DNA from 3 places in the Arthrobacter sp. Soil_N43 genome. Region 2 is predicted to be linked to each of the others. Evidence: riboswitches for the same ligand, from Rfam matches in the RefSeq annotation. Region 2 holds a riboswitch; each other region holds the start of a gene.
The links. A riboswitch is a leader RNA that binds a small molecule or an ion and turns the genes downstream of it on or off. The one in region 2 is predicted to bind thiamine pyrophosphate.
Positions count from the first base shown of each region.

Region 1: another riboswitch for thiamine pyrophosphate. It lies ahead of AC3A3W_RS15290 (FAD-dependent oxidoreductase); the one in region 2 lies ahead of AC3A3W_RS16280 (bifunctional hydroxymethylpyrimidine kinase/phosphomethylpyrimidine kinase).
Region 3: another riboswitch for thiamine pyrophosphate. It lies ahead of thiC (phosphomethylpyrimidine synthase ThiC); the one in region 2 lies ahead of AC3A3W_RS16280 (bifunctional hydroxymethylpyrimidine kinase/phosphomethylpyrimidine kinase).

Region 1 is NZ_JBDGML010000106.1:135,623-140,127, reverse strand. Features, by position in the region: gene AC3A3W_RS15310 (RNB domain-containing ribonuclease) at 1-595, opposite strand, end outside; gene AC3A3W_RS15305 (ferritin-like fold-containing protein) at 637-1,323, shown strand; partial or broken gene AC3A3W_RS15300 (DUF222 domain-containing protein) at 1,421-2,566, shown strand; gene thiE (thiamine phosphate synthase) at 2,577-3,329, opposite strand; TPP riboswitch at 3,357-3,478, shown strand; gene AC3A3W_RS15290 (FAD-dependent oxidoreductase) at 3,470-4,505, shown strand, end outside.
Region 2 is NZ_JBDGML010000109.1:46,581-51,085, reverse strand. Features, by position in the region: gene AC3A3W_RS16285 (Rne/Rng family ribonuclease) at 1-1,478, shown strand, start outside; TPP riboswitch at 1,657-1,754, shown strand; gene AC3A3W_RS16280 (bifunctional hydroxymethylpyrimidine kinase/phosphomethylpyrimidine kinase) at 1,737-3,287, shown strand; gene rplU (50S ribosomal protein L21) at 3,632-3,940, shown strand; gene rpmA (50S ribosomal protein L27) at 4,001-4,264, shown strand; gene obgE (GTPase ObgE) at 4,383-4,505, shown strand, end outside.
Region 3 is NZ_JBDGML010000085.1:18,025-22,529, forward strand. Features, by position in the region: gene ffh (signal recognition particle protein) at 1-384, shown strand, start outside; gene AC3A3W_RS10030 (alpha/beta fold hydrolase) at 438-1,172, shown strand; gene thiC (phosphomethylpyrimidine synthase ThiC) at 1,281-3,113, opposite strand; TPP riboswitch at 3,108-3,215, opposite strand; gene AC3A3W_RS10040 (amidohydrolase family protein) at 3,278-4,360, shown strand; partial or broken gene AC3A3W_RS10045 (VOC family protein) at 4,439-4,505, shown strand, end outside.

The sequences.
Region 1 (4,505 bases), on a different contig from region 2:
GTCCCACTTCGCGCAGGAGCTGCAGCAGGGGTGAGGCGGTCCCGGCATCCAGCTCTGCCTGGACACCCTTGTAGTTGAGCTTGGCCCGGCTGCGGACCATGGCCCGCCGCACCAGCACGGAAACGACCTCGGCCGCGGCGTCGAGTTCGAACTCCCAGACGAACGCCGAACACAGCTGGCCGGCCAGCAGGCTGCCCGCGTTCTCGCTGATCACCTCAGGGTGCAGGGGGATGCGTCCATCGGGAGCGTAGAACGTCTGCCCGCGGCGGCGGGTTTCGGCGTCGAGGGCACCGCCGGGAACCACGAAGGACGGCACGTCGGCGATGGCGTACAGGATCCTGTAGCCCTCCCCGGACCGTTCGATGAAGAGGGCCTGGTCGAGGTCCGTGGATGACGGCGGATCGATGGTCAGGAATTCGACGCCGGTCAGGTCGAGTCCCGGGAGCCGGCGCTGCGCCACGGCCGCCTCCGCCTCCCTTAACACGTGGTCGTCGAACTGCCCGGGCAGCTCCAGCTCGGTCCGCAGCGCGCTCAGGGCCTCGGCCAGGGCGTTGGTCTGTTCGTGGACGCTGGGGGACAGGCGATGATGTGGCACGAAAATCAGGTTAGTCCGATTTCCGCAGTTAGTCTTGGTTTATGGGCACATCCTCGGCTGACACCGCTCGCTATGACCGTTTCGTCGCTGACCTTTTCGGCGTGATGGCGTACGGCGAGCTTTCCGCCTTCGAACGGCTCTCATCGGACGCCCGCTACTCCCCGACGCTCCATGACCGCGCCGTGCTCGGCCGGATTGCCGTCATCGAGTTCCAGCATTACGAGCTGGTGAGTGAAAAGCTGGCGGACATGGGCGTGGACGTCGAGGACGCGATGCTGCCGTTCCAGGCCGCCGTGGACCACTTCCATGAACGGACGCGGCCGGCGGACTGGTACGAATCGCTGATGAAGGCCTACGTGGTGGATACGGTGTCGGCCGATTTCTACCAGGCCGTGGCCCGCTATGTGGACCCGGGGACCCGGGAACTGATACAGAAGATCCAGGCGTCCGAGGACGCAACAGCCGTGCTTAGGGAGCGGCTGCGGGTGGCGCTGGCCGATGACCCCCGGCTCGCCTCCCGGCTGGCACTGTGGGGACGGCGGCTCCTGGGCGAGGCGCTCACCCAGGCCCAGCGCGTGGGCTACGAAAATGCCTTCCTGACGGAACTCATCACCGCAGCTGACAGCGGCGCGGATGACGCTGCCGCCAGGGAGCGCGTGCAAAGGCTCACTACGGAACTCGCGGAGAACCATTCCAAGCGGATGGTGCAGCTCGGGCTGAGCGGCTGACGCGTGATTGCATGCTCCGGTAGGAGCACCACGTTCGCCGAATGTCGTTGCTTCCCTTTGCGGCGTTTTTGTCACTGCCTGCCGTCACGCTGTGGGTATGGACAGCAGGCGGGTTGCGGAGACGGTGGAGGGGCTTGAGTCCTCGGTCGCTGTGTTGGTCGGTGTTGCTGGCCGTTGTGCCGGCAGCCTGGCCTCGGCCGGTGCTGACCCTCTTCGGGATCAGGCGGACGCGTGTCTGGACGGTCTGGCCGAGGTGGGCAGGGTGGAGGCTCGGCTGGCTGCCCTGAAAGTTCATTTCACCGCCGGATATGCCAGCGCTGCCGAAGCCATGGCCGCACCGGCCCGTTCCCCACAGGAGCACACCGCCCAGGAGATGGCCGTGACCGCTGAGGTCGCAGGTGTGCTGGGTGTGGGTGAACGCAGTGCCGGTGCCCTGCTGTCGGAGGCCCGCACCCTGACCGCCGCGCTGCCGTTGACGATGGCAGCGCTGCAGGCAGGGAGCATTTCCTGGCAGCACGCACGGGTCCTCTGCGATGAAACAGCCAACCTGGACCCGGCGGGGGCGGCGGCCCTGGAAACCCACTTCCTGGACCCGGACGCTGCCCGGCCGGGGCGTGGCTGCCTGGCCGGGGAGCTGGCACCGGCCAGGTTCCGGGCCAGGGCGCGCAGTTGGCGGGAGCGGCACCACCCGGTCAGCATCGAGGCGCGCCACCGCAGGAGCGTGCGGGAGCGTCGGATGGAGTATGTTCCGGACCGGGACGGGATGGCGTGGCTTTCGGTGTATCTGCCCGCGGACGTGGCGGCCGGTATTTGGTCTCGGGCCACTGAAGCGGCGCGTGCGCTGCAGGGCCCGGAGGAATCCCGGACTCTGACGGAGCTGCGTGCGGATGTCGCCGCAGGGTGGCTGCTCGAAGGCGTCGCCGAAGGAACCCCGTCGCCTAGGGCGCAGGTGCTGGTCACGGTTCCGGTGTTATCGCTCATGGGGGCCGGTGAGGAGCCGGCCATGCTGGATGGGTTCGGCCCGATTCCCGGCTCGGTGGCCCGCCGCCTGGTCGCAGAGGGGGCCGGGTCGTTCCTGCGGGTGCTGATCGATCCGCGCGATGGGGCACCGCTGGAGATCGGCCGTACCAGCTACCGGGTGCCGAAAGCGATGCGCCAATGGCTGCGGCTGCGCGACGGACGGTGTCCCTTTCCGGGATGCAGCAACCGGTCCCTGGATAACGAGGCACAATTCACAGCCGCCTAGGGCGTCCCTATTTGGCGTCACCAGATGATGAGCGCGCAGAAAATGACGGCTGCCGAGCCATGCCTTCCGCTCCCGCAGTACCGGCCGTTCCGGCGTCCAGGGCAGCAATCAGTTCCGCCGCGGCAGCCGTAGGGTCCGAAGCTTCCGTGATGGCCCGCACCACGACGATCCGGCTGGCTCCCGCCGCCACCACCTGCTCGACGTTGGTCAGGTCAATCCCGCCGATGGCGAACCACGGAAGCTGCTGACCGCTTTCCACTTCGGCATTACCGACAGTCCCGGCTGCATAGTGGACAAGATCAAGCCCGACGGCGGCACGGCCGGGTTTGGTGGGGGTGGCCCACACCGGGCCCACGCAGAAGTAGTTAAGGCCTTGGGGTGCCTGTGCGGCCGCGATGGCAGCATCAATCTGATCGGGGGAGTGGGTGGACAGGCCGATCGCCGCGGAGTCGTTCAGCAGGGCCCGGGCCGAGCGCAGCGGCAGGTCCTTCTGGCCGATGTGAAACACCGGTGCCCCGGCCAGCGAAGCGATGTCCGCCCGGTCGTTGACGGCCCAGAGCCGGCCATGCCTTGAAGCGGCCTGGCGCAGGACTGCCAGGAGTTCGAGTTCCTCGGCCGCCTCGGTGTTCTTGTCCCTCAGCTGGATGATGTCCACGCCGCCGGCGAAGGCAGCATCGACGAAGTCGGCGAAGTCGCCGCGCTCCTTACGGGCATCGGTGCAAAGGTACAGGCGGGCTTCATGGATATCAGGCGCGGTCATGGCAACCAGCCTAGTTCCTCTAAACTGGGCAGGTACCGCGGGAGCCCGCTGCAGCTGTCACAAAAGGCGCAGGGCTGAGAGGGCGTCAGAGCCGACCGCTTGACCTGATCCGGTTAGTACCGGCGTAGGGAAGGAATTCCATGAATCTTGGATCCGGCGGGAAGACCTCTGCCGCAGCACGGCTCCACGCCGACGTGGCCGTGATTGGCGGCGGCGTGATCGGCCACGGAATCGCCTGGGAGGCGAGGCGCTCGGGACGGACCGTGGTCCTCATCGACAAGGCGCCCGGGACAGGTGCCAGCTGGGCCGCCGCGGGGATGCTGGCCCCAGTCAGCGAACTGCATTACCAGGAAGAGGAACTCCTGGAACTCATGCTCGAGTCCTCTGCCCGGTGGCCCGCATTCGCGGCGGCGCTCGCTGATGGCGGTGCCGGCTGCGACGCTGGGTATCTGGCCACTTCGACCATCGCCGTTGGCGCCGATCCTGCCGACCGCCGCGCGCTGATGGACCTGCGCGAAGTCCAGCGGGCCGCCGGCCTGGCAGTGGAACCGCTGACCATCCGTGAGGCCCGGCTGCGGGAGCCGCTGCTGAGCCCCGGAATCTCCTGTGCATTGGACATCCCGGCCGACCACCAGGTTGATCCGCGGAAGCTGGTGGCGGGCATCGCCGCTGCACTGGCCTGCCACGAACCCGGTTCGCGGACTGCCGTGGCCGGCGCTGAAGACGGCTACGCGGTCCGTGACAACGCCGCCGGGCTGCTCTGGGACGGCGGAGGGGGCGGCGGGCGGGTCAGCGGTGTCCGGCTTGCGGGCGGCGGCGCCGTGCTGGCCGCCGAAACGGTGGTGGCCAACGGTCTCGGGGCGGCCTCGCTGGACGGACTGCCGGAGGGACTGAGGCTGCCGCTGCGTCCCGTGTACGGCGACATTCTCAGGCTTAAAGTTCCGGAACGGCTCCGTCCGCTGCTGACCGCCACGGTCCGGGGCATGGTCCGCGGAATCCCGGTCTACCTGGTGCCGCGGCAGGACGGCACCGTGGTCATTGGTGCCACCCAGCGGGAAGACGGTCAGGCCTCACCCAGCGCCGGCGGCGTCTACCAGTTGCTCAGGGATGCCCAGGCCCTGGTGCCCGCAGTGGCCGAACTGGAACTCATCGAGGCCACGGCCAGGGCACGCCCCG
Region 2 (4,505 bases):
AGGACTTCTCCAAGCTGATCGTTTCCGGAGATGAAGCCTGGGACACCATCGAGGCCTACGTCACCTACGTGGCCCCGGACCTCGTGGGCCGGCTCGAGAAGTGGACCAAGGACCAGGACATCTTCTCGGCCTGGCGCATCGACGAGCAGATCCACAAGGCCCTGGACCGCAAGGTGTTCCTGCCGTCCGGCGGTTCGCTCGTCATCGACCGCACCGAAGCCATGACCGTGGTGGACGTCAACACCGGAAAGTTCACCGGCAGCGGCGGCAACCTCGAGGAAACCGTCACCAAGAACAACCTGGAGGCGGCTGAGGAAGTTGTCCGCCAGCTGCGCCTGCGGGACATCGGCGGCATCATCGTGATCGACTTCATCGACATGGTGCTCGAGTCGAACCGCGACCTCGTGCTGCGCCGCATGGTGGAGTGCCTGGGCCGCGACCGGACCAAGCACCAGGTGGCCGAGGTCACCTCGCTGGGCCTCGTCCAGATGACCCGCAAGCGCATGGGCACCGGCCTGCTGGAAGTCTTCGGCGAACAGTGCGAGGCATGTGCCGGCCGCGGCGTGGTCACCCACGACGAGCCCGTGGAACACCGGCGGGCGAACGTTGTTGCCGCCGAGCACCACGTTCCGCGGACGGAGCACCAGCCCCCCGTTCGGACCGAACGCAAGAGCCGCCGGCGCGGCAAGGGCGGTCAGGTTCCGGAAACGGCACCCGCAGCACCTGCCGCCGTCCACCATGAGCCCACGGAGGCCGAGCGGCACGCCAAGGCAGAGGCGACGCGTGCCGCACTGGCCAACATCGCGGCCGCGGCGCACGCAGCGCACCTTCATGAGGACGCCGCCCACCAGGCAGCCTCAGCCGGCGCACAGCGTCCTGCCGCTGCCGCCGCCGCACCGGCGCAGTCCGGCCCGGAAAGTCCCGTGGTGCACCGCACCCCGGACACGGAGAGCGTCCCAGGCCGTCCCGGTGCCGTGCTGACCTTCGGCGGCGAGAAAGTGGTGCTTCCCTTCGTCGAGCACGCCGGCGCGCCGGCATCGGAAACTCCTGCCCTGACACTGGACCGGCTGGAGGAAGCCTTCGCGCACCTCGGCGCGCCGGCTGCTCCCGCTGAGCAGAAGCCGACGGCGGACCAGACACCTGCTGCCGGCGAGGCGCCTGCTGCCCAGCCGGCTCCGGAGCCTGCTGCCGCACGGGCCGGGACGCGCCCTGCCGCGGCCGCCGAAAGCGACGCCGAGCGCTTCGCTGACCACTCGGCAGTGCAGCCCCGCACCCGCCGGCCGCGCCGCAACCGCAGTGCCAGCCGGGCGCAGGGCGCAGCCAACGAGACGTCGGTGGAACACCACGAGACGGCGCCGGCACCGGCAGCCGGGCACTCGCACGAAGCCAAGGCTCCGGATGCAGGTAGGACCATTGCCCCGAAGCCGGCCAGCGAGCCGATCATTCTCGGCGTCGGCGTGCCGGCGTCCGAGCTCTGAGCTGACGGCTTTCCGTCTGGGCTGACCTGATTCACCGGGCCGGTGCCGCAATCGCGGCACCGGCCCGTTGTGCTTTAACGCCAGGACCGGCTGCGGGGCCAGGAACGGGCTGCGGGGTGCATCAGGCCGGTCGCAAACTGCAACGCAGTGCCTAAAGCGGAGCGAGCAACTAGGCTGGGGGACTGACACGGGGTGCCGCGCACGGAGCCGGCTGAGATCCAAACCCGTTGAACCTGACCGGTTAGCACCGGCGAAGGGATGTCTTCTTTGTCTTCACTACCTGCCCTGCACCATGTCCGGCCCGCGCCTGGCGAGGCTGTTCGCGCCACCCGCAGCATTCCCCGTGTCCTGGCCATAGCCGGCTCGGATCCGTCCGGCGGGGCCGGCATCCAGGCCGACCTGAAAAGCATCGCTGCCACCGGAGGCTACGGCATGGCAGCCATCACGGCGCTGACCGCGCAGAACACCCGGGGCGTCAGCGCCGTGCACGTTCCGCCGGCCGAGTTCCTGGCGGCACAGCTGGCCGCTGTCAGCGACGACATCGCCGTGGACGCCGTGAAGATTGGCATGCTGGGCGACGCACAGGTGATCGCCGCGGTTCGGACCTGGCTGGAGAAGGTGCGCCCCGGCGTCGTCGTCCTTGATCCGGTGATGGTGGCGACGAGCGGGGACCGGCTGCTGCAGGAGTCCGCCGAGGCCGCCCTGCGGGAGCTCCTGCCGCTGGCTGACCTGATCACTCCCAACCTCGCCGAGCTTGCGATGCTGCTGGGGGAGCCGGAGGCCCCCACCTGGCCGGACGCGCTGGAGCAGGGCAAACGGCTGGCCGCCGAGACGGGGGCCACCGTCCTCGTCAAAGGCGGGCACCTGGATGGTGAGGACTGCCCGGACGCCCTTGTGAATACGGGCGGCGCTCTTTCCGCGGACGTCGTGGTGGTGGACGGCGCGCGGGTACCCACGCGCAACAGCCACGGGACCGGGTGTTCCCTGTCCTCGGCGATGGCCACCGCACAGGCCCGGCTCGGGGACTGGGAACTGTCCCTGCGCACCGTGAAGCCGTGGCTGGAGGAGGCCCTCCGCACGTCCGGGCAGCTTGAGGTGGGACACGGCAACGGGCCCGTCCACCACTTCCACCACCTGGTGTCCGCAGGCGATGCCCCGGAGGGCAGTTTTGCGGACCTGCTCCATGCGGAGGCGGCCGCGGACCTCGACGCGATCTACGGGCTGGGATTCATCCGCGGGCTGGCTGAAGGCACGCTTCCCGAAAACGAGTTCGCCTACTACCTTGCACAGGACGCCATCTACCTCAACGGATATTCGCGCGTCCTGGCACGGGCCAGCGCGCTCGCTCCCACCGAGGCCGAGCAGCTGTTCTGGGCCCGTTCCGCGCAGCAGTGCCTCGAGGTCGAGTCCGAGCTGCACCGCAGCTGGCTCAGCACCCGCAGCGTGCTGCCGGATCTCGGACCGGTCACCAAAGCTTATGTGGACCACCTGCTGGCGGCGTCGGCCTCGGGGAGCTACGCCGTACTGGTGGCGGCGGTACTCCCGTGCTTCTGGCTTTACGCCGAAGTAGGGGAGACCCTGCATGGCGAATTCCTGGCCGCCGGAGCCCCTGATGGACACCCCTACGCCGAGTGGTTGCGCACGTACGCCGACGAGGGCTTCGCGGAGGCCACCAGGCAGGCCATTGGGATCGCGGACGCAGCGGGGCGCGCGGCCTCCGACGCGGAACGCAGCCGGATGCTGACGGCCTTCAGGCAGTCCTCCCGGTACGAGGTGGAATTCTTCGACGCGCCGCGACTCCACAGCTGAACGGGTTCCGGCGCAGGAGCCGGTAAGATAAACGCGCACGGTGACGGCAGGTCGGTGCAACAGCCCTGTGGTGCTTATCACGGACAACCCGCCGAAACCAGCCTCATTTGCGGCCGAAGGCAAAATTAGCGTATTCTAGATCTTCGGTGCTTACGCCAACACTTGGGTTATGACCCCGGGAACAGTCCTTTTGGAATTCCAATCGGCATTGTTCCGGGGATAGCTCACGGATTCCCCCGCGGATCCACGGCGTTGAGGCACAGCGAGAGCCGGACCAAACAACTTTGGACCCCAGGTTCCGCACGCAAATTTAGTAATAAACGTCGAGAGAAGTGAGTTCCCAAGTGGTGTACGCGATTGTCCGCGCAGGCGGCCGCCAAGAGAAGGTTTCCGTTGGAGACTTCGTTACCCTGAACCGCGTCGCCGGTGGAGCCGGCAGCACCATTGAGCTGCCCGCACTGCTCCTGGTAGACGGTGACAAGGTCACATCCGCAGCTGCGGACCTGGCCAAGGTAACTGTTACGGCTGAGATCCTTCAGGACCTTCGCGGTCCGAAGATCGTCATCCAGAAGTTCAAGAACAAGACCGGTTACAAGAAGCGCCAGGGTCACCGTCAGGAACTGACCAAGGTCAAGATCACCGGTATCAAGTAACCTCTGGTTACTGTTCAGGTTTTCAGCAGATTCCCCAGAATTTAAAGGCAGGCATTCCAAATGGCACATAAAAAAGGCGCGAGCTCCACTCGCAACGGTCGTGACTCCAACGCCCAGTACCTCGGCGTCAAGCGCTTCGGCGGCCAGGTAGTTTCCGCAGGCGAGATCATCGTCCGCCAGCGTGGCACCCACTTCCACCCCGGTGCAGGCGTTGGCCGCGGTGGCGACGACACGCTGTTCGCACTGCAGGCAGGCGCCGTTGAATTCGGCACCCGCCGCGGCCGTCGGGTCGTGAACATCGTTGCTGCTGCAGCTGCAGAGTAACAACAGGATCTGAACCGGTGGAGCGGGCCATGATGGCCCGCTCCACTGTTCTTTTAACCGCATTACAATCAATTTGGACGTCCAGCACGGCCGAGTTAAGCAATAGAGGAGATTCACCGTGGCGAGCTTTGTAGACCGGGTAGTACTGCACGTATCCGGCGGTACCGGCGGCCACGGCTGCGTCTCCGTGCACCGTGAGAAATTCAAGCCCCTTGGCGGGCCCGACGGCGGCAACGGCGGC
Region 3 (4,505 bases), on a different contig from region 2:
ATCATCAACGGCTCACGCCGCGCCCGCATCGCCAGGGGCTCCGGTGTGCACGTCTCCGAGGTCAACGGCCTGCTCGAGCGCTTTGGCCAGGCCCAGAAGATGATGAAGAAGATGGCGCAGGGCGGTGGCATGCCAGGAATGCCCGGAATGCCGGGCATGGGCGGCGGCGGTGGCGCACGCAAGGGCGCCAAGAGCGCGCCGAAGAAGAAGGCCCGTTCGGGCAACCCCGCCAAGGCAGCCCAGGAGCTCCGTGATGCGGAGGCCCGGCGCGCCAGCGCAGCCAAGGCGCTTCCCACGGGCGCCTCCTTCGGCCAGCAGGGCGGCGACTTCGATCCGTCCCAGATGAACCTTCCCAAGGGCTTCGACAAGTTCCTCGGCAAGTAGGCGCGGCCATGCCTGCCTGCCCGGATGTCGGACCGCTGCCATAAGGTTGGGTCATGTTTAAGCAGCGGGTAGTGTTCGTCCACGGTGCCGGAAGCTTCGGCTCCGCCGCTTGGCCGCGCCAGCACGGCATGGCCCTGCAATACGACGCCCTCTTCCTGCGGCGGCACGGGTTCGATGCCGAGGCCGAGCCGCTGGAAACGGACTTCGCCGAAGACGCCCGGATCGTGCTGCGGTCGCTGGCAGACGATGGCCGGGGCGGGGCCGGCGGCCACATCGTTGCCCACGCCCAGGGCGCGATCGCCGCGATGATGGCTGCCGTCGAACGGCCCGACCTCGTGTTCTCGCTGACGCTCGTGGAACCGGCCTGCCTGTCGCTGACCGCCGAACTGCCCGCCACGGCGGCTCACCGCGCGCTGATGGAGCCCCTCTTCGAGGTCCGGCACCAGCTCGGCGACGACGACTATGAGCGGGAGTTTCTGCGGCGTGCCTTTGCCGCGGAAGGCCACGCTCCGAGTACCCCGGAGGCCCAGCGCGCCGCGAGGCGGCTGCGGCTGCAGGCACCGCCCTGGCAGGCGCCGTTGCAGATCGTTCCCGGCGTCCCCACCCTGGTTCTCACGGGCGGCTGGGAGCCACTCTATGAGGAAATCGCCGGTTACCTGCGGGAGACCGGCGCCCTGCACCGCACTGCTGCGGGAGGGCACCGGCCCCAGGACTCCGTGGAGGGCGACCGCCTTATCCGGTCCTTCATTGCAGAGGTCAGCCGGCGGCAGCGGCCGCGGGCATCCTGACCCTTACCCCGCGCCTGCTTCCAGGCGGCGTCCCGCCTGGGCCGCCGTCCCGCCGGGCCCGCGTCCGGCCGGCCCCCAACGCCTGCCGGACGGGGCCCGAAAAGGCCCTTACTGGCGGGCCGTCTCGGGGAGCTTCAGCTCCGGCAGGTAGACCTTCCCGCCGGCGGCCAGGAACTCCTGGCTCTTCTCCCGCATCCCTTCGGCCATTTCGGCCAGCGCAGCCTGTGCTTCCGCCGAGCCGTACTCGTTGCGGATGTCCTGGCTGATGCGCATGGAGCAGAACTTGGGTCCGCACATCGAGCAGAAGTGCGCGGTCTTGGCCGGTTCGGCCGGCAGCGTCTCGTCGTGGAATGCCTCGGCGGTCACCGGGTCCAGGGACAGGGCGAACTGGTCCCGCCAGCGGAACTCGAAGCGCGCCTTGGACAGGGCATCGTCCCTCTCGTTGGCTCCAGGGTGGCCTTTGGCGAGGTCCGCGGCGTGGGCGGCGATCTTGTACGTGATCACGCCGGTCTTGACGTCGTCCTTGTTCGGCAGGCCCAGGTGTTCCTTGGGCGTCACGTAGCAGAGCATCGCGGTGCCGTAGCGGGCGATTTCCGTGGCGCCGATGGCGGAGGTGATGTGGTCGTAGCCCGGGGCGATGTCCGTGACCAGCGGCCCAAGCGTATAGAACGGGGCGCCCTTGCACAGCTCCTGCTGGCGCTCCACGTTCTCCCGCACCAGGTGGAACGGGATGTGGCCGGGCCCTTCGACCATGACCTGCACGTCGTACTCCCAAGCCCGCTGGGTCAGCTCGGCCAGGGTGTCCAGCTCGGCGAACTGGGCGGCGTCGTTGGCGTCCGCGGTGGCACCGGGCCGCAGGCCGTCACCGAGGGAGAAGGCGACGTCGTACTTCGCGAAGATCTCGCACAGCTCGTCGAAGTGGGTGTACAGGAAGTTCTCCTGGTGGTGCGCGAGGCACCAGCCGGCCATGATCGAGCCGCCGCGGGAGACGATGCCGGTCACCCGGTTGGCTGTCAGGGGAACGTAGCGCAGCAGGACCCCGGCATGGATGGTCATGTAGTCCACGCCCTGCTCGCACTGCTCGATCACGGTGTCGCGGAAGATCTCCCACGTCAGGGCGTTGGCTTCGCCGTTGACCTTTTCCAGCGCCTGGTAGATGGGGACGGTGCCGATGGGGACCGGTGAGTTGCGGATCAGCCACTCGCGGGTGGTGTGGATGTCATCGCCGGTGGAGAGGTCCATCACGGTGTCCGCGCCCCACTGGGTGGCCCACTGCAGCTTGTCCACCTCTTCGGCAATGGAGCTCGTTACGGCCGAGTTGCCGATGTTGGCGTTGATCTTCACCAGGAATGCCTTGCCGATGATCATTGGCTCGGACTCGGGGTGGTTGATGTTGTTCGGGATAATGGCGCGCCCGGCCGCCACTTCGCTGCGGACCAGCTCAACGTCGCAGTTCTCCCGGAGCGCCACGAACCGCATCTCCGGGGTGATGATGCCCTGCCGGGCATAGTGCATCTGCGTTACCGTCTTACCGCCGACGGCGCGGCGGGGCACCGGCTGCGCGCCCTTCCACTCCGCGGACGCCGCACCGCGGCGCACGGCCGACTTGCCGTCGTCGAGCAGGTTCCTTTCCCGGCCGCTGTAGGGCTCGGTGTCGCCCCGGGCTGCAATCCATTCCGCGCGGAACGGCGCAAGTCCCACGACGGGGTCGCTGCCCGGACCGGCCGTCCGGTAGACCCGGAACGGCTCGTTCTGTTCCCCGCTGGGTGACGGCTCCAGGGCGATTTCCGTGACCGGAACGCGGAGGCCGTCGCCCTCGATGTACGCCAGGGAATGCGACTTCAGCGATTGGGTGGTGTCTTCGCCGGTCCCGCCTTGCGCTGCCTCGTTACGGGCAGTTTCGTTTTGGGCAGGGATCAGCTGTGTTTTCTGGGTGCTCATTTACTGCTCACTTCCTTCGCCGGCATTACCCGGACAGGTTCAACGGTCGCAGGCTGCGCTAGCCCGATCTCAGCCCCTGCAGGGGCACCCGTGTGGTCGTAGACGAAGCTACCACAGGGCGGCGTGCCGGTGCCCGCCCACCCCTGATGTGACAGGCTTGATTCATGGCGCGCATCACCGAATTCACCGGGACGGTGCTCACCGGCCCGGACCAGGAACGGACCGGCCTGTGGGCCGTGGACGGCAAGCTGACCTTTCACCGTCCGGGCCGCAGCCCGGATGTGGTCATCGACGGCTGGGTGCTGCCCGGCTTCGTGGACGCGCACTGCCACATCGGGCTCGGGCCTTCGGGCGCCGTGGACGACGACGTGGCCTATGCCCAGGCGATGACCGACCGCGACGCCGGCACGCTGCTGGTGCGGGACGCCGGAGTGGTCAGTGACACCCGGTGGCTGCAGCGGCGCCCGGAGGCGCCGAGGATCATCCGGGCCGGACGGCACATCGCCCGGACCCGCCGGTACCTGCGGAATTTCGCCATCGAGGTTGAGCCGGAGGACCTGGTGGAGGCCGTCCGGAAGCAGTCGCGTTCCGGGGACGGCTGGATCAAGCTGGTGGGCGACTGGATCGACCGCGACGCCGGCGACCTTGCGCCGTCGTTTCCGGCCGCGGCTGTCCGGGACGCGGTCCGTGCTGCCCATGACGAGGGCGCAAGGGTCACCGCGCACTGCTTCGGTGAGGACGTCCTCGACGACATGCTGGACGCCGGAATCGACTGCATTGAACATGCCACGGGGCTCCTGCCGCGGCACATCCCGCGGTTCGTGGAACAGAACGTGCCGATCGTGCCCACGCTCGTCAACATCGCGACGTTCCCAGACATTGCCGCCCAGGCAGAGCCCAAGTTCCCCCGCTACGCGGCCCACATGCGGGCGCTGTGGGAACGCCGGAACGAGCGGGTCCGGGAAGCCTGGGAGTCCGGCGTGGAAATTTTCGCCGGTACCGACGCGGGCAGCGTGATCAGGCACGGTCGGATCGCGGATGAGATCCTCGCGCTCCACGCTGCGGGGCTCCCCGCGGCGGCCGCTGTGGATGCTGCGTGCTGGAGGGCCCGCCGGTGGCTGCGGGCGGACGGCCTGGCCGAGGGCGCCAGCGCGGATGTGGTGGTGTGCGCGGAAGATCCGCGGGCAACGCCCGGGACCATCAGGCATCTGCAGGCGGTCGTGTTGCGGGGGAGTGTCGTCCGCTAGGAATAAATTGAAGCTTCAAGTAATTTAGATGTATAGAGACCATCGAAATACGGTGGCGAGGGAGTCGGGAGTACTCACATGACACCAGCAGCCAGCAGCCAAGATCTTCTTCCTGCCGATCTCACCATGGGCACCGTGATGCTCA